4 regions of the Williamsia sp. MIQD14 genome follow, and region 4 is predicted to be linked to each of the others. Evidence: predicted binding sites of a transcription regulator. Region 4 holds the regulator's gene; each other region holds the start of a gene.
The links. Region 4 encodes LexA, which represses DNA repair genes until DNA is damaged. Its sites were predicted from a motif close to CGAACANNTGTTCG; they were not measured.

Region 1 (5,961 bases), on a different contig from region 4:
TGAGGTTTTCGCCAACTGTCCCGAGGCCGAGCGACGACGCCAGCAGCGACAGCAGACGTGTGTCGTCGACGCCGACCATGGCGAGGTCAGCACGCGTGACCGCGCCGTCGCGCTTGGCCAGTCGCACGCCGGAGGTGTTGAGCACCAGCGGCACGTGCGCGTACTGAGGGACGGGCACCCCGATCAACGTGGCCAGATACGCCTGGCGCGGGGCGGAGGTCAGCAGGTCGTCGGCGCGGACCACCTGGTCGACGCCTTCGGCGCCGTCGTCGATCACGACAGCGAGATTGTAGGCGGCGGTCCCGTCGCCGCGTCGGAGCACGAAGTCGTCCACGGCGCCGGAGAACTCGCCGCACAGGGTGTCGGTGATGGTGAAAGAGTGTGTGTCGCTCCGCAATCGGAGGGCGGGTTCGCGACCCGCGGCCCGTCGGGCCGCGCGTTGAGTGTTGTCGAGATCGCGGCAGGTTCCGGGATAGGAACCCGGCGGTGCATGGGGCGCGGTGGTCGCGGCGTGTATCTCGCGGCGGCTGCAGAAGCATTCGAAGGTCCGGCCGGCGGCGGTCAGGTCATCGATCACGGCGTCGTAGATGTGGGTGCGTCGAGATTGGACCGTCGGTTCGTCGTCCCATTCGATGCCGAGTGCGCGGAGGTCGTCGAGTTGGGTCTCGGCGACGCCGTCGCGGGAGCGGTCGTCGAGATCCTCGATGCGGAGGACGAAGCGGCGTTCGGTACTGCGCGCGAACAGCCACGCGAGGAGCGCTGTGCGGAGGTTGCCGATGTGGAGGTCGCCCGAGGGTGACGGCGCGTACCGGCCCGCACCGGGTGTCTGGATCATCGAGGTGTTTCCTGGATGTACTGGCCGAGTTCGGCGGGGACGAGTCGGGCGGTGGTGTCGGAGGGATGCCACCAGAATGCGATCTCGTGGGGTGCGTCGAGGACGGGGAACCGGTCGCGGTCGACGGGGGAGTCGTGGACGTCGGTGTCGAACGCGAACACGATCTCGTGGCCTGTCTCGCCGTCGGCGGTGAAGAGGTTCTCGAACACCCCCAGCAACGTCGCGGACGCGACGGTGATGCCCAGCTCCTCGGTGATCTCCCGGTCGAGTGCGGTACGCGCGGATTCACCGAACTCGATGCCTCCGCCGAGCGGGCGGACGCGCGGATCGTCGGTCCCGATGCCGTGGCCGGTGACGAGGAGGGCGCCGTCGACCGGTCGCCGGATCAGTGCCAGCACGATCGGCCGGATCGAGTTTGCCATGCACCCGAGCCTAACCGCGGCTGTCGGTACGGCTGAGGTGTGGAAAGCCGGTACGGCTGAGTGTGTGGAAAGCCGGTCCTGCTGAGTGTGTGGAAAGCCAAGCCGAGTGTGCTGAGCACTCCACGCGAGCCGACAATCAGACAACGCACACTCGGCGACGACTTTCCGCACAGTCAGCGGCGGTATAAGGCAACCACCACTACGCCGCCGGATAAAGCGGATGCCGAGGCCACGCAATATCGAACCGCCAACTCGACGCAGGGTCGGCGTCAGGCAGGTTCCGGTATCGCTCGAAGATTTCGTCGATCCGGTGTAGCTGGTTGGCGCGCAGAGCATCGGGTGGGTCGGTGTTGCGTCGCCAGCCGTAGCGGCCTTTGTCGGGGCCGTCGGTGATCTTCTCGGTGGTCCACTGGTGCGGTTCGGTGCCGACGGCCCGGTTGTGGCGTCCGCAGGCCGGTGCCAGATCGGCGGCGTCGGTGAGTCCGCCGTCGGCCCAATCTCGTTCGGCATGGTGCATTTCGGTGTGCGCGAACGGGACGTGGCAGGTGTCTTTGCTGCAGCCCCGATACTTTGCGAAAGCCATCAAGCGTTGTGCCTGTGAGGCGAGGCGGCGGGACCGGCCGAAGAACAGCGGCTCGTTGGTGACGTCGCTGAACACGGCGAGGTGTGTCCGGGCGTTCGCGGCCAGTGTCACCACGTCCGAGATCGGTAGGTCGCTGCCGGTGGCGGTGCGTGCGACGCCGGCGTGTTCACGTAATTGGGCGTCGGTGATGGACACGATGATCTGCGGCGGCAGTCCGCGATGCGACTGACCGAGCAGTCCGCCGTTGACCGCGGCGTCGAGCAGGGCTTTCAGGGCATCGTGGTTGCGCTGGGACTGCGAGCGGCAATCACGGTCAGCCGCTTCACGCAGCAGGTCGGTGTTGATCTCGCTTCCATCGCCTGTGGGTGACTGGTCGTCGTCGGGGTTGTTCATTCCCGGTGCCGCCCACTTGGCGAGCACCACATCGAACAGCGCTCGCGTGATCGGATCCAACGTGGCGGTCAACTTCGACATCAGCTGCGAGTCCTGGCAGCCGAGGTTCAGTTTCCGGTTCCGTGCGCGATCTCGATCGTCGGTCAACCGGCCGTCGGGATCGAGGTGAGCGAGGATCCGCACGCCCGCGGCGGCGATCTCTTTCGGCGTCAGTGTGGTCGCGAACTCGGCCAGGGTCTGCTCGGCGAAGGCGCGGTGCTCGGGCTCGACCGCGGTGGGGATCTTGGCCATCACGTCCAACACTGCGTGGACGTGGTCGGGGCCGATCGTTCCGGCGGCGAGTTCGCGGGCGGTGTTCGGGCATACCGGCGGTAGCTTCTCGCCGGTCATCGCATGCATCGACTCGAGTGCCTGCACTTCTTTGAGACGCTTCTTCGGTTGCGTGACGCGCAGTTTCGTCTGTAGGAACTCGGTCAGGGTCACGCACCCGACGGCGCGGTACGCGTCGCGGTCGGAGACCTCGAGGATGCGCTGATTGCCGGCGGCTTCCAATTGGCGGGTGATGCGTTCGTTGCGGATGGCGAGATCCGCGACCTCCTCGTCAGTGCACGAGGTGGAGTCGGCAGAAAGGATTCTGCTCACAATCTGTTCCAGGGCAGCGTAATCCGATTCGATGTCATTCATCGTCCTGCCCCCTCCCCAGGTGGTTCTGTACATCCAGGTCAGCACGGATGTTCGAAGGTTGGGAGGTTGTTTTCAGTGAATAGCGTTGAACGCTGGTGCATTTCGGGTTCTGGTTGCGGTTTACTACCGCTGACGGTGCGGAAGCCGGTCGTCGAGTGTGCGTTGTCTCGCTGCCGGGTCACGCCAGGTGGTGAGCACACTCGACGAGCGTTTCCACACAGTCAGCACAACCAGCACAACCTCGCCCGGCCGTTTCCGCACAGTCAGCACAACTGGACCCGTCGGTTTGCGGGGCTTCTGCGGCGGTGGGGTGGGGTTGGTGAGACCATGGCGGGGTGGACCTCCCCGTCATGCCACCTGTCGCGCCGATGCTCGCCAAGGCGGTCACCGCGGTGCCCGCCCAGCCCGACGACGGCGTCGCCTGGTCGCACGAGCCGAAGTGGGACGGGTTCCGGGCGCTGATCTTTCGCGACGGTGACGAGGTCGTGATGGGGTCGCGGAGCGGCAAGGATCTGGCCCGCTACTTCCCCGAACTCGTCGAGGCGGCACGAGCGGAGCTGCCCGATCGTGTGGTGGTCGACGGCGAGATCGGCGTGCAGGCCGAGATCGGCGGCGTCCGCCGCCTCGACTGGGATTCGCTCAGCCAACGCATCCACCCCGCCGACTCGCGGGTGCAGATGCTGGCCGAGAGCACGCCGGCCATGTTCATCGGTTTCGACGCCCTCGCCCTCGGCGATCGCGACCTCACCGGCGAACCCTTCCGTGTGCGCCGCGATGCGCTCACCGAGGCGATCGGAGGTACCGGTTTCCTACGGGTGAGTCGCGTGACCACCGACTCGCAGACCGCCATCGACTGGTTCAGCGCCTTCGAGGGCGCCGGACTCGACGGCGTCGTGAGCAAGCGCATCGAGGGCGCCTACATCGGCGGTAAACGAGAGATGCTGAAGGTCAAGCACAAACGCACCGCCGACTGCGTGGTGATCGGCTACCGGGTGCACAAGAGCGGCACCGGTGTCGGGTCGATGCTGCTCGGCCTCTACCGGGACGGGCAGCTGCGCAGCGTCGGCGGATCGAGTGCTTTCACCGACGCCAAGCGCATCGAGTTGCAGCAGCAGTTCGAACCCATGCGTCTCGATCCCGACCACACCGCCGCGGGCGAGCCCAACCGGTGGAACTCCGCCGGCACCGGCGAGTGGATCCCGATCCGTCCCGAGCTGGTGGTCGAGGTCGGCTACGACCAGATGGAGAAGGAGCGGTTCCGGCACACGGTGAAGTTCCAACGGTGGCGCCCCGACCGTGATCCCGAGAGCTGCGGCTACGACCAGCTCGAGGTCCCGCTCACCTACGACCTGCACGATGTGCTGGAAGGGTGCGACTGATGGCGAAGACTCCGGCGGCGATGGTGGCGGTGGGCGACCGGGAGGTCCGCGTCTCGAGTCCCGACCGCGTCGTCTACGAGGCGACCGACCGGACACCCGACATCACCAAACTCGAGGTGTGTGAGTACTTCGCGACCGTCGGCGACGTCCTCATGGCGGCGATCGGCGAGCGGCCCACCGCCATGGAGCGGTGGCCCGATGGATGGCGCGAGGGCATGCGCCTGGCCACCGGACCGCAGGACCGCGAGGGCGACGGCTTCTACCAGAAGCGACTTCCCAAGGGAGCGCCCGATTTCGTCGACACCGTGTCGATCGCCTTCCCGAGCGGACGTAAGGCCGACGAGCTGTGCCCGACCGAGCCCGCGTCGATGGTGTGGGCCGCCCAGATGGGTGCACTGACGTTCCATCCCTGGCCGGTGCGGCGGCCCGACGTCGATCACCCCGATGAACTCCGCATCGATCTCGATCCGCAGCCCGGAACGTCGTTCTCCGATGCGCAGCGGGTCGCCGGTGTGTTGAGAGAGCTGTTGGCCGAGCACGGTCTGCGGGGCTTCCCCAAGACGAGCGGCAACCGGGGTGTCCACATCTACGTGCGTATCGAGCCGCGTTGGACCTTCGACGAGGTCCGTCACGCCGCGATCGGACTCGGTCGGGAACTCGAACGTCGCGACGACGGCGTGACGACCGCATGGTGGAAGGAGGAACGGGGCACCCGCCTGTTCCTCGACTACAACCAGAACCTCCGTGACCGGACCATCGCCAGCGCGTGGAGTCTGCGCGCGCAGCCCGGGGCACCGGTGAGCACACCGGTCACCTGGGAGCGGCTCGCCGAGGTCACCGATCCGAGGGACTTCAACCTGACGACCATCCCCGATTACCTCGCCGACGGTGATCCATGGGCCGACATCGACGCGCAGGCCCACTCGATCGAACCGCTTCTCGAGCTGTGGGAGACGTTGCCCGGCGGCGAACTCAACTTCCCGCCGGACTACCCCAAACAGAAGGGTGAGCCCCCGCGGGTGCAGCCGAGCAAGAAGGTGGAGTCGCACTGGGACTCCGACGGCAACAGGGTCGAATGAGCTGAGCTGATCGCGGGCGGCGCTCACGGCTGCCGCGCGGCAGGTCGATCACTCCGGGGCGAAGAACTCCCGGATCGCCTTGTCCCACATGATGTCGCGTTTGCGATCACAGTGGGTGCGGATCCAGTTCTGCAGGGCCAGCAGCGTGGCGATCACCAGGCCGATGAGCACGATCACCACCGCGACCGCGGTCACGCCGGCGTCGGCACGCAACGGTATCGGCGGAGTGGGGCGGCCGTCCTGATCGACGGTGAGCAGCAGCGAGCTGCCCGCAGCGGTACCGGGCGGGACGGAGATGACGCCGGATTTGGCGGCGCCCTTGTAGGTCCAGTGCGCGGGCACCTTGTTCGACTCGTCGGACCCGATGGTCGAGGTGATCGGGGTGACGGCCGCCGACCCGAGGTCGGTCGTCGCGCTCACGGTGTCGATGCGCTTCTGCGGCGGATCATCGGAGTGGGAACTCCAGATGAGGATGCCGGGCACGATCGCCAGCGGCAGCAGGATCATGCCCACGAGTACCAGCAGCCGGTGCATGCGACGTTCGGTGATGTCGATCTCGCGTTCGAGCGGGTTCGCGCCACGGTGG
Region 2 (5,961 bases), on a different contig from region 4:
ACCACCACTTCGGGACGAAGGAGGACATCCTCGCCGCGCTCCTGCAGGAGACCGTCTCACCCACAATGGAATTCGCACTCGCACTGGACCCGGCCGTCGACGCCGTAGATCGCATGACCGACCTGGTCCGCTTCGACGTCGACCAGCTCGCCACCTCGCGATGGAACCTCGGCGCCCTCTACCTGCTGCCCGACGTGCGCGGCGAGCGGTTCGAGGACTTCCGGTCGGCACGCCTGGCGCTGCGCGACGTCTACGCGGCGATCGCCGGCGAGATCGTCGGACACGACGACCCGCGGGTGGCGGTGCCCTTCCGCCTGGTGGAGTCGGTGATCGCCCTGCGTTCCGACGGCGAACTGGGAGCGGGTGAGCATGCCGGTGGCGGGGCGGTCGCCGATCTCGTCGCAGACGCGGTGCTCCGCATCCTGCGCTGAGCCGGTTCGGCCCGGCACGAGTCCGCGAGCGGTACGTTCGTGACGAAGGGATCGGCACCCGCCGGACCTCGAGCGCGAAGGAGCGTTGTCGATGAGCGATCTGCATGTGGTGGCGACCATCCCGGCCAAGCCCGGATTCGAGAAGGAGGTCGGCGACGCACTCGCCGACCTGGCGGCCGCCACCCGCGACGAGCCCGGCTGCATCTCCTACGACCTCTACGAATCACAGGCCGAGCCGGGCACTTTCGTGACCATCGAGCTGTGGAAGGCGCAGTCGGATCTCGACGCCCACATGAAGGCGCCGCACCTGGCCGAGGCCATGGGCAAGGTCGGCGAGCACCTCGGCGACCTCAAGATCCACCCGCTCGCCGCGAAGTAGCGCCCGCGAGTCGCTGATCGACCGACGTATCAGTCGATCAGCGGGGGACGAGCCCGTGCAGGACGACACCGAGGTACTGGTCGGCGACCGTCTGCGCGGGCATCGTCCCACCCGGCCGGTACCACCGCACCGCCACCCACACGGTGTCGCGGAGGAACCGGTAGACCAGCTCGACGTCGAGATCGGCCCGAAAGGTGCCGTCCCGCACACCTTTGGCGAGGATTGTCTCCCACAGACCGCGGAACTCCCGGTTGCGCTCGGCGATGTACCCGAACCGTTCCAGCGACGACAGACGCTTGGCCTCGTCCTGATAGATGGCCACCGCGTGATGATCACGGTCGATCGACTCGAACGACGCGACCACCAACTGCGTCAGGGCCTCGTCGGCGGGCGGGTCGGCGTCGACGATCTCGTGATACCGCGCGAACAGGTCGTCGAGGAACCCGCGCAGGATCTCGTCGACCATCGACTCCTTGGAGTCGAAGTGGTGATACAGACTGCCCGAGAGGATGCCCGCCGCATCGGCGATGTCGCGAACGGTGGTGGTGCGCAGACCCTGTTCGGCGAACATGCGGCCGGCGAGGGCGAGCAACTCGTCGCGTCGTGACGAGGCCACGGGCGGCCACCTTCCCGATCGAGGGTCGATCGCATCGACCCTAGCAAGCGCTCGGTCCGGCGACCCGCCCGTCGGCGGTCAGCGGTTCTTGCGCGTCGCCCGCCGCGTGATCCACTTCCACATCGACAGCTGCAGGTTCGTCGAACGGGTGTCGCTCGAGGTGAACGGCGCCGACATCAGCTTCGCGAAGCTGATCGGCATGCGCGAGTGCGTGACCGCGCGAGCGTGCGAGAACGTCGCGAAGCCGAATCTGCCGTGGTAGCTGCCCATCCCGCTGCCGCCGACACCACCGAAGGGGAGTTCGGCGCTGAGCAGATTGAGCGCGAAGTCGTTGCCGTTCACCGATCCCGACCGCGTCGACCGCTGCAGCGTCTCGTAACGCTCGTTGTCGGGGCCGAACCAGTAGATCGTCAGCGGGTGTCCGTGACCGTTGATGTGGTCGACGGCCTCGGACAGGTCGCGGTAAGGATAGAGGGTCAACACGGGTCCGAAGACCTCGTCCTCCTCGATCTTCATGCCCGCCTTCACACCGGTCAGCACCGTCGGCGGGATCTTGCGGGCGCCGGCGTCGGGCAGCTTCTCACCCGGCGGGACCACCTGGCGCTTGGTGGCACCGAGGCTGACGGCGTCGTCGATGAGGTCGACGATGCGCGTGTAGTTCTTCTCGTTGACCGTCGAGGTGAACTGGTCGTTGTGCAGGATCGACGGGTAGTTCTGCCGCCACCGCGCGACGATGAGGTCGGTGAAGCGCTGCAGGTGGGCCTCGGGCACGAAGGCGTAGTCGGGGCACAGGCAGACCTGACCGCTGTTGACCATCCTGGCGTCGGCGAGGCGACGGGCCGCATCCTCGATGTCGGCGTCGGTGTCGATCACAACCGGGTTCTTGCCGCCGAGCTCGAGGGTGACCGGCACCAGGTTGCGGCCTGCCTCGGTGGCGACCGAGGCGCCCACTCCGGGCGACCCGGTGAAGAACATGTGGTCGACCTTGAGCTTCGCGAAGTCCGATCCCGAACCGTGCGCGCCGGTGAGGACCGCGAACTCCTCGAGCGAGAAGTAGTCGGGCGCGTGCTTCGCCAGGACCTCGGTGGTACGGGCGGTGACCGATGACGGGCGCATCATCACCCGGTTGCCGGCCGCGAACGCCGATCCGGCCGGGACGACGGTCAACTGCAACGGGAAGTTCCAGGGACCCATGATGCCGACGACGCCGAGCGGATCGTGCCGGATGCGCTGGGAGAACCCGGCGGCACCCATCGCCTTGGCGACCTTCTCGGTACGCATCCACTGCGCCACGTGCTTGCGCTGGTGCGCGAGGTCGACCATGCAGCCGGCGACGTCGGTCGCGATCGACAGGTCGCGCGGGCGGGTGCCGAAGTCGCTGTCGAGGGCCTCGGCGATCTCCTCGGCGTTGTCGAGCAGCAGGGCCGACAGCCGGTTGATGCGGTCGATGCGTGTCGCCGCGTCGGGGATGCCGTCGCGCAGGAAGGCCGCGCGCTGCAGTTCGAGGAGCTCGTCGAGCGACCGCTCGTCGGCCGACCGGAAGTGCGCGGTCGGGGCCTTCTGCGTGCTGGGTGTGCTCATGCGGGTCGATCTCCTTCGATCGTCAATGACACAAACTCATCGATGTGTTGCTTTGCAGTATGCGCCACATCACACCACCTGCGCCACCGGGTCGGGCCGGACCGTAGAGTTCGGCCTCATGAGAGACCTGCTCCCGGTGATCGGACTGTGGTCGCTCGCGGTCGGCGCGCTGTCCGGATTCGCGATGGTGCTCGTCGTCGACAAACCGCAGTACCTGAACAAGGTCGGCATCACACACCACCGCCGTGTGTTCCAGACGCACCTCGACTGGATCCTCATGGGTCTACTTCTCATCGCTGTCGGACTCGTCGCGACCGACACCCCCGCGTGGGTGCTGGCGCTGGTCACCATCGGCGCGATCGTCAACCCACTGCTGTTCGTGCCCCTGGCCTTCGAGGAGAAGATCCAGGAGACGCTCGCCTACCGCGCCGTGTCGGGGGTGTCGTTCGTGTTGTTGTCGGCAGGCCTCGTCGCCGTCGCCGTCGCGCAGACCATCGCCTACTGACCGCGAGTCGAGTGGTTGTGCTGACTGTGCGGAAACGGCCGTCGAGTGGTTGTGCTGACTGTGCGGAAACGGCCGTCGAGTGTGCTGACCGCGCACCGTGAGCCGACGACGAGACAACGCACACTCGGCGATCGGCTTCCGCACCGTCAGCGGCAGTACAACGCGATCAGAAACCGAAATACACCAGCGTTCAACGCTATTCACTGAAATCAACCTCCCACCCCTCGAACATCCGTGCTAACCTGGATGTACAGAACCACCTGGGGAGGGGGCCGTTCGTGAGTGATCTCGTTGCGAAATACGCTGCCCTGCAATCCCTCGTGAAAGAGATCGCCGCAGAGACCTCAGACGCCTACGACGACCAGACAGTCGCGCAACTGGCGATCACCCACGAAACCGCCGTCCGCCAACTCGGGTCCGTCGGTAACCGCCGCATCCTCGAGGTCTCCGACCGCGACGCGCACCGCGCCGTCGGTTGCGTGACCCTGACCGAGTTCCTGCAGACGAAACTGCGCGTCACGCAACCGAAGAAGCGTCTCAAAGAGGTACAGGCACTGGAACCGATGCACGCGCTGACCGGCGAGAAACTCCCACCAGTGTGCCCGAACACCGCACGCGAACTCGCCGCAGGGTCGATCGGACCCGACCACGTCCACGCCGTGTTGGACGTCATCGCCAAGATCCCCACCGCGATCGAACCCGATCACCGCGCGTTCGCCGAGCAGACCCTGGCCGAGTTTGCCACGACGCTGACGCCGAAGGAGATCGCCGCCGCGGGCGTGCGGATCCTCGCTCACCTCGATCCCGACGGCCGGTTGACCGACGACCGTGATCGCGCACGGAATCGGAAACTGAATCTCGGCTGCCAGCACTCGCAGTTGATGTCGAACCTCACCGCAACACTCGATCCGATCACGCGAGCGCTGTTCGATGTGGTGCTCGCCAAGTGGGCGGCGCCCGGCATGAACAACCCCGACGACGACCAGTCCCCGAAAGGCGACCACACCGACGTCGCTCCCGAACTCCTGCGCGAGGCCGCTGACCGTGATTGCCGCTCGCAGTCCCAGCGCAACCACGATGCCCTGAAAGCTCTTCTCGACGCCGCAGTCAACGGCGGACTGCTCGGTGGGTCGCATCGCGGACTGCCGCCGCAGATCATCGTGTCCATCACCGACGCTCAACTGCGTGAGCACGCCGGCGTCGCGCGCACCGCCACCGGCAGCGACCTACCGATCTCGGAGGTGGTGAAGCTAGCCGCAAACGCGCAGACACACCTCGCGGTGTTCAGCGACGCCACCGACGAGCCGCTGTTCTTCGGCCGGTCTCGTCGGCTGGCATCGCAGTCGCAACGGTTGATGGCCTTCGCGAAGTACAAGGGTTGCAGCAAAGACGACTGCCCAACACCGTTCGCGCACACCGAAATGCACCACGCCGAAAACGACTGGGCCGACGGCGGCCTCACCGACTGGCCGCACATGGCACCCGCATGCGGCCCCCACAACCGGGCCGTCGGGACCGAACCGCACCAGTGGACCACAGAGAAGATCACGGACGGCCCCGACAAAGGCCGCTACGGCTGGCGACGCAACACCGACCCACCCCATGCTCTCCGCGCCAACCACCTGCACCGGATCGACGAGCTGTTGCACCAGCATTCGGCGTGCAACGACCCATCCGCGGACCCGCCGGACATCACGCAGCCGCCACGACCGGGGTCCGACATCGAACACCAGCTCGCCCACCTCGTGGCCGAGCGGCGCCCGCATGCCCCACGCATCGACATCACCTGGCGGGATGCTCCGCTGTACCCCGCTGCCTAGCATCGATCCGATCTGTACGTCGGTACGATCGACCCTGTGAGACGTCGCAGCAACCATCCTCGCTCCGGAGCGGCCGGCCGCCCACGGTGGAACCACAACATCCACTACCACCGGCTGATCCTCGACGCGCTCCCGGCCGGAGCGCAGACCGCACTCGACATCGGGACCGGAAACGGGCTGCTGGCAACCGAACTCGCCGGCCGGGTGCCGTCGGTGACCGGGATCGATCGTGACGAACCGGTGTTGGCGTCAGCGCGACAGGAGTCGAATGCGGTGACGTGGGTGTCGGGTGACGTGATGGACCACCCGTTCGAGCGTGAATCGTTCGACGTGGTCGCATCGGTGGCGACACTGCACCACATCGCCGACGTCGATGCCGCTCTGCAACGATGCGCCGACCTCACCGCACCCGGCGGAGTGGTCGCGATCGTCGGACTCGGACGCAGCACCAGACCGAAGCACGTCGCGCTGCAACTCGCGGGCGTGGTCCAGCACCAGTACCTCTCACGGCGGCGAGGGCTCTGGGAACACACCGCGCCGATCGTCTGGCCGCCGCCGCACACCTATTCCGAGATCGAGGCCGCCGTCGGCCGGGTCATGCCCGAGGCGACATTCCGGCTGCTCCCGAT
Region 3 (5,961 bases), on a different contig from region 4:
GGCTCGCACGACAAGACCTTCGAGGTCCCTGCGGCCGGTGTCGCCGACATCGTCGACAACGCGACCGGCGAGGTCCTGCTGACCCAGAACGTCGAGGAGGGTGACATCTGGCGGCTGTGCATCGTCAAGGACGCGCCCATCCGCGACTGGGTGAAGCTGGCCGTGACGCGTGCCCGGGACTCGGGCATGCCGGTCGTGTTCTGGCTCGACCCGTACCGCCCGCACGAGAACGAGCTGATCACCAAGGTCCGCACGTACCTCGCCGAGGAGGACACCGACGGCCTCGACATCCAGATCATGTCGCAGGTCCGCGCGATCCGGTACACGATGGAGCGCCTGATCCGCGGGCTCGACACCATCTCCGCGACCGGCAACATCCTGCGTGACTACCTGACCGACCTTTTCCCGATCCTCGAGTTGGGCACCAGCGCGAAGATGCTCTCGATCGTGCCGCTGATGGCGGGCGGCGGGCTCTACGAGACCGGTGCCGGCGGTTCCGCCCCCAAGCACGTCAAGCAGCTCCTCGAGGAGAACCACCTGCGGTGGGATTCGCTCGGCGAGTACCTGGCGTTGGCGGTCAGCCTCGAGGATCTCGGGAAGAAGACCGGCGACAAGCGCGCGACCATCCTCGGCGCGGCGCTCGATGCCGCGACCGGTCGCCTGCTCGAGGACGACAAGGGGCCCTCACGCACCACCGGCGAGCTCGACAACCGGGGAAGCCACTTCTACCTGGCGCTCTACTGGGCGCAGGAGCTCGCGGCGCAGACCGAGGACGAGGGTCTCGCCAAGCACTTCGGCGAGCTCGCCGACAGGTTGAAGAGCAACGAGGACACCATCGTCGAGGAGATGGCGAAGGTCCAGGGCGACGCGGTCGACATCGGTGGCTACTACTACCCCGACTGGGACAAGACCGCCGAGGTGATGCGTCCGAGTTCGACGTTCAACTCGGCGCTGGAGTCCGCGCGCGAGTGAGCCACGCCGGCCGGGACTCGTGTCGCGGCCGGTGTCACGCTGCGCCGACGTCGATGTCGGGTGGCCAAGTGATGTCGATACGAGGTGCGGGCGGGAGCCGCTCGGCCGCGAGGCGGGCGAGCTGGTGTTCGACGTCGATCAGCTGCCGCGGCCGTTGTGACAGGTCCGGCGGGTCGGCCCACAAGTCGTTGCTCGACGAATGTTGGTGCAGCAGTTCGTCGATGCGGTGCAGGTGGTTCGCGCGGAGTGTCTCGGGTGGGTCGGTGTTGCGGCGCCAGCCGTAGCGGCCTCGGTCGGGTCCGTCGGTGATCTTCTCGGTGCTCCACTGATGCGGCTCACTCCCGACGGCGCGGTTGTGCGGTCCACAGGCGGGTGCCAGGTCAGTGGCGTCGGTCAGTCCACCGTCGGCCCAATCGTGTTCGGCGTGGTGCATTTCGGTGTGCGCGAACGGGACCGGGCAGTTGTCTTTGCTGCACCCGCCGTACTTGGCGAACGCCATCAGCCGTTGCGCCTGGGACGCCAGCCGCCTGCCGCGACCGAAGAACAAGGGTTCGCCGGTGACGTCGCTGAACACCGCGAGATGGGTCTGCGCTGTCGCGGCGAGCTTCACGACCTCCGAGATTGGGAGGTCGGTCCCGGTGGCGGTGCGTGCGACGCCGGCGTGCTCGCGCAGCTGTGCGTCGGTGATGGACACGATGATCTGCGGCGGCAACCCACGATGCGATGCACCGAGGAGTCCGCCGTTGACCGCGGCGTCGAACAGGGCTTTCAGAGCGTCGTGATTGCGTTGACTCTGCGAGCGGCAATCGCGATCCGCGGCTTCGCGCAGCACATCGCTGCTGATCTCGCTGCCGTCGCCCTTGGGTGACTGGTCGTCGTCGGGGTTGTTCATGCCGGGCGCGGCCCACTTCGCCAGCACGACGTCGAACAAGGCTCGGGTGATCGGATCCAACGTGGCGGTCAACTTCGACATCAACTGGCTGTCTTGGCAGCCGAGATTCAGTTTCCGATTCCGAGCGCGATCTCGATCGTCGGTGAGGGTGCCATCGGGATCGAGGTGGGCGAGGATGCGTACGCCGGCGGCGGCAATCTCTTTCGGTGTCAGCGTTGTGGCGAACTCGGCGAGGGTCTTCTCGGCGAAGGCGCGGTGCTCGGGGTCGACCGCGGTGGGGATCTTGGCCATCACGTCGAGGACCGCGTGCACGTGGTCGGGGCCAATCGTTCCGGCGGCCAACTCGCGTGCCGTGTTGGGGCATACCGGCGGAAGTTTCTCGCCGGTCATCGCGTGCATCGATTCGAGCGCCTGTATTTCTTTCAGACGCTTCTTCGGTTGCGTGATCCGCAGTTTCGTCTGCAGGAACTCAGCAAGAGTCACGCACCCCGCCGCGCGGTGCGCATCGCGATCGGAGACCTCGAGGATGCGACGGTTGCCGGCGGATTGGAGTTGGCGAACAGCGGTTTCATGGGTGATCGCCAGTTGAGCGACTGTCTCGTCGTCGTAGGCGTCCGAGGTCTCTGCGGCGATCTCTTTCACAAGGGATTGCAGGGCCACGTATTTCGCAACGAGATCACTCACGGACTGCCCCCTCCCCAGGTGGTTCTGTACATCCAGATTAGCACGGATGTTCGAGGCGTGGGGAGTTGATTTCAGTGAATAGTGTTGAACGTTAGTGTATCTCGGTTTCTGGTCGTGTTGTACTGCCGCTGACGGTGCGGAAGCCGACCGTCGAGTGTGCGTTGTCTCGTCGTCGGCTCACGATGCGCGGTCAGCACACTCAACGTCCGTTTCCACACAGTCAGCACAACCACTCGCCCGACCGTTTCCACACAGCCAGCACAGCCTCGACTGACCGTTTCCACACAGTCAGGTCAGCGGTAGGTGAGCAGGTCCGGGTCGGACTCGAGATGCTCGTGGCCGTTGACCGTCGAGACGGTCAGGCCACGCGAGCCGTGCAGGATCTTGCTGACCGCGGTGTTCACGGCGATGCGATTGAGTGTCGGCCACAGCGATGCGTCACCGGCGAGGACGTGGGAGAGGGCCAGCGCGATGGGTCCACCGGAGGTGACCACCACCGCGATCCCCCGGTCCGGCGAACGTGCCGCCACCCTGTCGAGGGCACCGAGGACACGATCGGTGAACCGCGGGAACGACTCCCGGTAGTCGTCGTCGTGGTCGCCGCTCACCCAGCGCAGGGTGGCGTCGGTGAACACCTGCTCGAAAGCCTGCCGCGGCCTCAGGGTGCGGGCGAGGTCGGCGACCATCACCGCGCGATGCCGGTAGAGGGGCTTGTGCACCTCCATCACGTGGGCGAAGTCGAATTCGTCCCACCCGGCGTCGAGGTCGACCGGCGGCGCGACGGCCGGCCCCATGCCGCCGATCAGCCCGTCGACGGTCTCGCGGTGTCGGGTCATGTCGCCGTGGATCACGACGTCGGGCCGCACGCCCCGGACGTGCAGGGCGCGGCCCAGGAGGTAGGCCTGCTGATGGCCGCGGTCGGACAACGCGTCGTAGTCACGCGCCCCGAACGACGCCTGACCGTGGCGCACCAGCAGGATCTGCTTCACCTGCCGGCCTGCCGGATGAGTCGGCGACAACGGAACTCGAGCAGGATCACCAGCTTCCCGAAGTGTTTGAACGCGGGGTTGGTGGTCTGTTTGTGGTGGTAGCGGTACCAGATCTGCGCCACGATCACCGCGAGCCGGAACAGCCCGAACACCTCGTAGAACGCCCACTCCCGATCGGTGAGGGTTCGCCCGGTGCGGTCGCAGTAGTAGTCCACCACCTCGCGGCGGGTCATCATGCCGGGCAGGTGTGTCGGCTGCCGACGCGTGCCGCGGAACACGCGACCGTCGTCGGCCTGCACCCAGTACGCCAGCGCACCACCGAGATCCATCAGCGGGTCGCCGATGGTGGCCATCTCCCAGTCGAGCAGACCGATCGGGCGCGTCGGGTCGTCGGGATCCAGCACGACGTTGTCGAAGCGGAAGTCGTTGTGGATGAGGCAGTTGCCGCTGTCGGGGGGCTGGTTCTCGTCGAGCCAGCGCATCACCGACTCGAAGGTGCCGACGTTCCACACCCGCGCCTTGCGATACCGATCGGACCACCCGCTGACCTGCCGGCCGACATAACCGTCGCCGCGGTTCAGGCCGTCGAGGCCGGCGGCCACGGGATCCACCGCGTGCAGGTCGATCAGGAGGTCGATCACGTTCGTGCACAACGCCCGGACCTGCTCGCGGTCGAGATCGACACCCAGTTCACGACGAGGGATGTGGCCGACGAGCCTCTCCATCACGTAGAACTCCGAACCGATCACCGACGGGTCGTCGCACATCGCGATCGTGGTCGGCACGTGGGGGAACACCGGCGCCAGCTGCGTCTGGATGCGGTACTCACGGCCCATGTCGTGGGCACCCTTGGCCTTCTGGCCGGCCGGCGGTCGACGCAGGATCAGATCCCGATCGGGGTAGCGCAGCAGATATGTGAGGTTCGAGGCACCACCCGAGAACTGCCGGACCTCCGGTGTGACGTCCAGGCCTGTTGTATCCCGTGCGTTGTCGCGCAGCCAGGTGGCGACGGCCCCGGCGTCGAAGGCATCTTCGTCACGAACCGGGCGGGCGCCGGCGACCTCGCCGGTGTGACCGTCGGTCACACCATCCTCCGCACCACCGACAGCGGCAACACCTTGAGGGCGAGGGACACCGGCAGCCACGGCCACGTCGGGACGTACGCCTTGTGAGCCCGCTTCTCGATGGCCTTCACCATCGCCGTCACGCCGGTCTCGGTGTCGACCATGAGCTTCGTCTTCTGCTCCACGTGGTCGTTCATCTCCGACCGGATGTACCCGGGATAGATCACCGACACCTCCACACCGCGGATGTTCTCCGACCGCACGCCCTCGGCGATGGCGGCGACACCGGCCTTGGTCGCGGCGTAGGTGGTCATGGCCTTGCGCATCCCGCGCAGCGCCGACACCGACGAGATCATCACCAGGTGTCCGCGGCCCTGCGCGCGGAACAGTTCGAGCGCGGCCTCGGTCTGCGACAGCGCCCCGACGAAGTTCGTCATCGCCGTGCGACGGTTCGCGTGCTGCTTGCCGGTGCCGAGCGCGGCGCCCGACCCCGACCCGGCGTTGACGATCACCCGATCGACACCGCCGAGACGGGCGTGGAGATCTGCGAAGACGGTGAACACGGCCTCGTCGTCGGTGACGTCGAGCGCGGCGAGCTCGATGCGGCGGCCCGGGTGCGCGGCGAGGATCTCCGCACGCAGCGACTCGAGGCGGTCGGTGCGACGGGCGCACAACGCGAGATCATGTCCCAGAGCGGCGAACTGACGCGCCATCTCGGCACCGAGACCCGAACTCGCCCCGGTGATGAGGGTGGTCATGGGCGAGTTCACGATGTCGACTCCCTGCTGTCGGTGGTCGGGGCCGAGGCGGTGGCCCCGTGGATGCGTCGGGACATGCCGAGCATCTGGCGGGTGTAGGCGCGGCGTGCGAACCGCTTGGCGAAGAACGCTTTCCGGCCCGCCCGGTCGGTGAGGATCACCGGCCGACGCGCGTCGACGCCGGCGATCACGGCGTCGGCGACCTCGTCGGCGCCCATGTCGGAGCGGTCGATGAGGCGCGCGGCGATCTGGTCGAGCATCGCGTCGCTGCCGGCGAGCGACGACGAGAGGTTGGTGCGGAAGAACGACGGACACACCACCGAGGTGGCGATGCCCCACGGTTCGAGTTCGAACGACAGTGTCTCGCTGAGCGCCACGACGCCGGCCTTCACCGCGTTGTACGACGACATGGCCGGCGGGTGCACGAGCCCGGCCATCGACGCGATGTTGACGATCTGTCCTGCCGGCGTGCCCTTCTGGGCGCTCGCGTGTTCCTTGAGCATCGGGACGAAGGTCTGGCACCCGCGCACCACGCCGAGGAGGTTGATGTCGACGATGCGACGCCACTCCTCGAGGGTCACGACGTCGATCCGTCCACCCGC
Region 4 (5,961 bases):
GCTCGCCTTCCTCGATCGGGCGAAGGAGCCCGACGCCGCCGAGCAGACAGCGCTCTACCGCGAGGTCATCGAGGCGTTCGTGCCGACCGCGGGGGAGCCCGACGCCAAGATCGTGATCCGCACCCTCGACGCCGGCTCCGACAAGCCACTGCTGTTCGCCGACAACGGAACCGAGGCCAACCCCGCCCTCGGTGTGCGTGGTCTGCGCGTGGCCTTCGGCAATCCCGGTCTGCTCGACCGGCAACTCGACGCCATCGCGGCCGCCGCCGAGGCGACCGGGTCGTCCCCGTGGGTGATGGCGCCGATGGTGGCCACCGCGACCGAGGCGCGCGACTTCGCGGCGAAGGTGCGCAACCGCGGCCTCGTCGCCGGCGTGATGATCGAGATCCCCTCGGCCGCACTGTTGGCGCCGTCGATCCTCGCCGAGGTCGACTTCGTGTCGATCGGCACCAACGACCTCACGCAGTACACGATGGCGGCCGACCGCATGTCCGCCGAACTGGCCTACCTCACCGATCCGTGGCAGCCTGCCGTTCTCGCGCTGATCCACATGGTCGCCTCGGCGGGCTCGGCGACGGGCAAACCGGTCGGTGTGTGTGGCGAGGCCGCCGCCGACCCCCTGCTCGCCTGCGTGCTGGTGGGCATGGGCGTCACGTCACTGTCGAGTGCGCCCGCGGCCGCGGCCGGGGTGGGCGCCGCGCTCGGCCAGGTCACCACCGAGCAGTGCCGGGCCGCGGCCAGGGCGGCCCTGGCGACCGCGGATCCCGCAGACGCGCGCGTCGCCGCCGCGGCGGCCCTCCACGGCTGATCACGTCGCGGATCGGCTGACCTCACCGCCGGTGCGCGCGGTCCTCCACCTCGCGGACGAGGCCGATCATGGTCGTGTCGCGCTGCAGCGCGGCGTCGGAGAGCGGGTTGACGATGCCGCGCAGCGCAGCCACCGGGATCCACCGCCGCGGGACCTGGATCCGGGGTGACCTGGTCTCGATGCCGTCGGCGACCGCGAGCCCCACACGGCGGGGCTTGATCGGTGTGAGGAGCGGCCGCGGGAACGCCCGCTTGATCAATGCGGTGGCGAGCTCGTCCTTGCCGAAGGCGACGTCGGCGATGGGCGTGGCGACCCATCCCGGGTACAGCACCCCGGCCGTCGCACCATGGGCCGCCAGCTCGCTTCGCAACGCCCGACCGATCTGCTCCACGGCAGCCTTCGACGCCGCGTAGGGCGCATTCACCATGCCGTTGAGGTAGGCGTACGTCGACGAGGTGATCAGGACGTGGCCGCGCGCCTCGATGATGTGCGGCAGCGCCGCGCGCACGGTGTTCCAGACGCCCATCAGGTTCACGCCGATGACCCGCTCGAACACGCCGTCGGCCACGCTGGCAACGGTGTCGGCCGAATCCCCGCTGGAGATACCGGCATTGGCGAACACCACATCGATCCGGCCCCACCGATCCACGGCGCGATCGACCGCGTCGGAGAGATCCGCCGGGACCGTGACGTCGGCTTGCGCGGCGAGCACGCGTTCGGGGTCGAGTCCGCGCACGGCGTCGTCGACAGCCGACTGCACGAGGTCGAGTGCGACCACCCGGGCCCCGCGACGATGCACCTCGCGGACGACCTCACGTCCGATGCCGCCGGCGGCACCGGTCACCACGACCACTGCCCCGTCGAGGACCAATCGCTGTGCGCCCATCACGTCTCCTGTCGTCCACCCCGAGCGGGGGAACCAGTGTGACACGCGGCGTGGTCAGATGGCTTCTGCGGGGTGTGGGCGGGCGATCAGAGGCGACGCATGACGGTGACGACCTTGCCGAGGATGGCCGCCTCGTCACCGGGGATGGGGTCGAACTGTGGGTTGTGGGGCATGAGCCACACGTGTCCGTCAGTGCGTTTGAAGGTCTTCACCGTGGCCTCGCCGTCGATCATGGCCGCGACGATGTCGCCGTTGTCGGCGACGTTCTGCTGGCGGACGACCACCCAGTCGCCGTCGCAGATGGCGGCGTCGATCATCGACTCGCCGACCACGCGGAGGAGGAAGAGCGCGCCGTCGCCGACGAGTTCGCGGGGGAGCGGGAACACCTCTTCCACCGCCTCCTCGGCGAGGATGGGCCCGCCGGCCGCGATCCGACCGAGCACCGGGACGAAGGTCGGCGTCGGGAGCGACAGTGCGTCGGAGCCGCCGCCGTCGCCGGGATCGGCGTCCTGGACGTTCACCGCGCGGGGGCGGTTCGCGTCGCGTTTGAGGAAGCCCTTGCGTTCCAGGGTGCGCAGCTGGTGGGCGACCGACGACGTGGAGTTGAGGCCGACCGCGTCGCCGATCTCACGGATGCTCGGGGGATAACCGCGCTCGCGGACCGACGCACGGATGACCTCGAGGACCTTCGCCTGCCGGGGGGTCAGATCGGCCTCGCTGATCGGGCCGTCGGCGAACTCGGTGGTGGTGACGGTGGTGTCGGACACGGTGTCCCTCCTGTCGCGGCCCCGCTCCCGACCGGTCTGTTCGAACGGTTCGGACGACGCGCGGACCTGCTGTCACCTGGGACAGTAGTGCAGCGGATAACAACTTTCAAACATTTGTTCGACCGTGTCGGGACATTGTCGGAGCCGCGTGATACAAATCGAACACACGTTCACTCGAACGTCTGGTCGATGAGGAGCACGTCATGAATCAGACTCTCACGCGTCACAGCAGCACCACCGCCCACACGGGGTACCGCCCCTCCGGGAGCACCGTCGAGCGCGCGCCGCGGCCGGCGCAGCGCCCTGTGCCCGCTCGCCGGCGGCCCTCGGGTCGGCCGGTCGATGCACGCCCCGCCGGTGTGCTGTGCGCCGACGGACGTCGTCACGCGCCGGTGTCGCGTCGGCCCGCACCCATCGGATGGGGCGCGGCGATCGTCGCCGGCATCGCTCTCGCGGTCGCCGTGTGGGCGGTCGTGCTCGGCGGATCGGCCGCCACCGAGTCGACGGCCGCCCCCATCGCCGGGACCTCGGTCGTCCACGTCCGCGGCGGGGAGTCGTTGGGTGAGCTCGCCGCGCGCGTCGCCCCGGACCGGTCGACGTCCGCCGTGGTCGCCGACATCAAGGAGCTCAACCACATGAGCGGATCGGCGCTGACCGCCGGCCAACCGCTGCTCGCCCCCCTCTACCGGAACTGACCGGTGTGTGACGCTCGACCCGGGTCGGTATCCTCGCGACCGTGGGTCCACCTCGGACCCTGTGACGCCACGGGGCTCGTCCTCGACGCGCGTCGCCCGCGGATCAGGTTCGAGGACACGTCGATGCACTGCCCCTTCTGCAAGCACGAGGACACCCGAGTGGTCGACTCGCGGGTTGCCGACGAGGGACAGGCCATCCGCCGCCGCCGTTCGTGCTCGAACTGCGGTCGCCGGTTCACCACCGTCGAGAGTGCGGTGCTCGCCGTCGTGAAACGCAACGGGGTCACCGAGCCGTTCAGTCGGGAGAAGGTGATGCTCGGCGTGCGCCGCGCCTGCCAGGGCCGCGCTGTCGACGAGGACCGGTTGCGGCTTCTGGCCCAGCAGGTCGAGGACGCCGTGCGTGCCTCCGGATCGGCCGAGATCCCCAGCAACGAGGTCGGATTGGCCATTCTGGGACCCCTGCGCGAGCTCGACGAGGTCGCTTACCTTCGCTTCGCCTCGGTGTACCGGTCGTTCGAATCGGTCGACGATTTCCAGCGCGAGATCGACGACCTGCGGGCGTCACCGTCGCGCGCCGCCACCGCCTCCGTCGGTGCCGCCGGCGAGCCCGTCGATCGCCCGTAGGATCCGCTGCTCCGACACCGGGTAGGCGGGTCTGATCCGCTCGGCGAACAGCCCGATGCGTAGCTCCTCCACCATCCAGTGGATCTGCTCCCCGAGGGCGACGCGCCGTGCCGGTGTCGCCCGCTCGACCACCTCCGCCCACCGGTCGAGAACACGATCCAGCGTTTCCATGGACCGCGCATCGGTCGCCGTCGCGGCGGGCAGTCTGCCCAGCCGCACCAGGATGGCGTCGAGGTACACCGCCACACGCGCTCGGTGTTCGGCATCGGTGGCGCCGATGAACCCGTCGAACACCAGATCGTCGAGTTGTCGGGTCACATCGTCGACGGCCGGAGCCGCACCGAGCCGATCGAGCTCGGCGCGGATCGGCGCGACACGGGTCAACACATCGGCCGCGGCCGCGAGGGCGGCACGGGCCACCGACGGGGCGTCACGAGCGACGGCGGCCCGTAACGCCGCGAAAGCCGCCGGGTCGCGCACCTGTGCGGTCGGCCCCGTGAGATCGCCGATCGCCGCCCGCGTGCAATCGCGCAGCAGGTCGTCGATCGAGCGGTAGGGACTCTGCGACAACGCCAGGCGCGCCGCGACCGGCAACTGACCGGCCGCCGAGGGCTTGAGCGCGGGGATCGAGATCTCGAGCAGGCGTCGGATGGCGCGGTGCGTCTGCCGTTGCGCCTCGGCTGCCGTGGTCGCGACAGCACGTACGACACCACCGTCGACCACCATCAGGTAGGGATGACTCGTGACCTGCTGACCGGCAACGGTTTCGACGACCGATGAGGCGATGGTGCCGATGCCGGCGGCCGTCCACTCGGTGATCGGTGTCGGCGTGGGGGCCGTGGACCCAGCACCCCGGAGCGCGCGGGAACCACCGCCGGACGGCACCGACGGACCGGAGCCCCCGACGAGTTCGCGGAGTCCGGCGAGCGACTCGGCGGTGGCGACGACCGATCCGTCGTCGGCGACCGCCGCGTACGTCATCCGCAGGTGGCGCGGCAGTGCCGCCGGATCGAAATCGTTCGGTGACACCGCGACCCCGGTCTGGCGACCGACCTCCCGGGCCAGCCCGACCGCGACCGGTTCGCTACGAGGGGTGAGCGCCGCCATCGCCGCGGCCCCGACATCGGCGGCGGGACCCAGGCGACGCCGCACCGATTTCGGCAGACTCCGCACCATCGCCACGGCGAGCTCGGTACGCAACCCCGGGACCAGCCAGTCGAAACCCGACGGACGGACCCGTGGCAGCAGTGCGAGGGGGATGTGGACGGTCACCCCGTCCCGTTCGGCGCCGGGGGAGAACTGATAGGTCAGGTCGAGACGCGCCTCACCCTGCTGCCAGTGATCGGGGAACTCGGTCGCTGACACCGCGTCGGGGTCGGCCACCGTGTCGGGGGTGAGGTCGAGAAGGTCGGGCTTCTCGCGACGAGCGGACTTCCACCAGGTGTCGAAGTGCGCCGCGGACACGACCTCCTGACCGATGCGTTGGTCGTAGAAGTCGAAGAGCTGGTCGTCATCGATGACCAGGTCGCCGCGGCGGGCACGGTGCTCGAGATCACGGGCGTCGGAGAGCATCTGGCGGTTGCGCTCGAAGAAGGGATGCCGCGTGCGCCAGTCGCCCTCGACCAGCGCGTGCCGGATGAACAGGTCCCGCGACGTCTCCGGGTCGACGCGCCCGAACGGCACGGCGCGATGCGCGACGAGCGGCACGCCGTAGAGCGTGACCCGCTCGTAGGCCATCGCCGAACCCCGTTTCGACGACCAGTGCGGCTCGCTGTAGGAGCGTTTGACCAACGGTCCGGCGATCTTCTCGGCCCACTCGGGCTCGATCCCGGCGACCGTGCGGGCGAACAGTCGCGAGGTCTCCACGACCTCACCGGCCATCACGAACCGGGGCGGTTTCTTGGCCAACGGAGAGCCCGGGAACACCACGAACCGCGTGCCGCGCGCGCCGAGGAACTCGCGGGTGTCGCCGTCGCGGACACCGATGTGCCCGAGGAGGCCGGCGAGCAGCGACTGGTGCACCGCGGTGGGCGAGGCGTCGGAGGTGTTGGGGGTCCATCCCTTGTCGGCGGTGATGCGCTCGAGCTGTCGGACCAGCTCCCGCCATTCGCGAATCCGGAGCCAGTGCAGGAACTCGCGTTCGCATCGTTTGCGGAACTGGTTGTTCGACAGCTCGTCCCG

Region 1: a site for LexA is predicted at 2,958-2,971, ahead of ACQ7HM_RS07040 (DUF222 domain-containing protein). Genes of this name have one in related genera too.
Region 2: a site for LexA is predicted at 3,738-3,751, ahead of ACQ7HM_RS02715 (DUF222 domain-containing protein). Genes of this name have one in related genera too.
Region 3: a site for LexA is predicted at 2,588-2,601, ahead of ACQ7HM_RS11275 (DUF222 domain-containing protein). Genes of this name have one in related genera too.

Annotation. Positions count from the first base shown of each region.
Region 1 is NZ_JBPFDG010000001.1:1,571,121-1,577,081, forward strand. Features, by position in the region: gene gluQRS (tRNA glutamyl-Q(34) synthetase GluQRS) at 1-835, opposite strand, end outside; gene ACQ7HM_RS07035 (NUDIX hydrolase) at 832-1,257, opposite strand; gene ACQ7HM_RS07040 (DUF222 domain-containing protein) at 1,457-2,875, opposite strand; gene ACQ7HM_RS07045 (ATP-dependent DNA ligase) at 3,253-4,296, shown strand; gene ACQ7HM_RS07050 (DNA polymerase domain-containing protein) at 4,296-5,375, shown strand; gene ACQ7HM_RS07055 (Rv1733c family protein) at 5,424-5,961, opposite strand, start outside.
Region 2 is NZ_JBPFDG010000001.1:617,935-623,895, forward strand. Features, by position in the region: gene ACQ7HM_RS02690 (TetR/AcrR family transcriptional regulator) at 1-431, shown strand, start outside; gene ACQ7HM_RS02695 (putative quinol monooxygenase) at 523-810, shown strand; gene ACQ7HM_RS02700 (TetR/AcrR family transcriptional regulator) at 848-1,456, opposite strand; gene ACQ7HM_RS02705 (aldehyde dehydrogenase family protein) at 1,505-3,007, opposite strand; gene ACQ7HM_RS02710 (hypothetical protein) at 3,126-3,512, shown strand; gene ACQ7HM_RS02715 (DUF222 domain-containing protein) at 3,791-5,332, shown strand; gene ACQ7HM_RS02720 (class I SAM-dependent methyltransferase) at 5,369-5,961, shown strand, end outside.
Region 3 is NZ_JBPFDG010000002.1:803,373-809,333, forward strand. Features, by position in the region: gene ACQ7HM_RS11270 (NADP-dependent isocitrate dehydrogenase) at 1-972, shown strand, start outside; gene ACQ7HM_RS11275 (DUF222 domain-containing protein) at 1,007-2,548, opposite strand; gene ACQ7HM_RS11280 (histidine phosphatase family protein) at 2,842-3,537, opposite strand; gene ACQ7HM_RS11285 (phosphotransferase family protein) at 3,534-4,622, opposite strand; gene ACQ7HM_RS11290 (SDR family oxidoreductase) at 4,619-5,359, opposite strand; gene ACQ7HM_RS11295 (SDR family NAD(P)-dependent oxidoreductase) at 5,368-5,961, opposite strand, start outside.
Region 4 is NZ_JBPFDG010000005.1:462,098-468,058, reverse strand. Features, by position in the region: gene ACQ7HM_RS19635 (phosphoenolpyruvate--protein phosphotransferase) at 1-808, shown strand, start outside; gene ACQ7HM_RS19630 (SDR family NAD(P)-dependent oxidoreductase) at 831-1,694, opposite strand; gene lexA (transcriptional repressor LexA) at 1,781-2,461, opposite strand; gene ACQ7HM_RS19620 (LysM peptidoglycan-binding domain-containing protein) at 2,665-3,156, shown strand; gene nrdR (transcriptional regulator NrdR) at 3,280-3,780, shown strand; gene hrpA (ATP-dependent RNA helicase HrpA) at 3,718-5,961, opposite strand, start outside.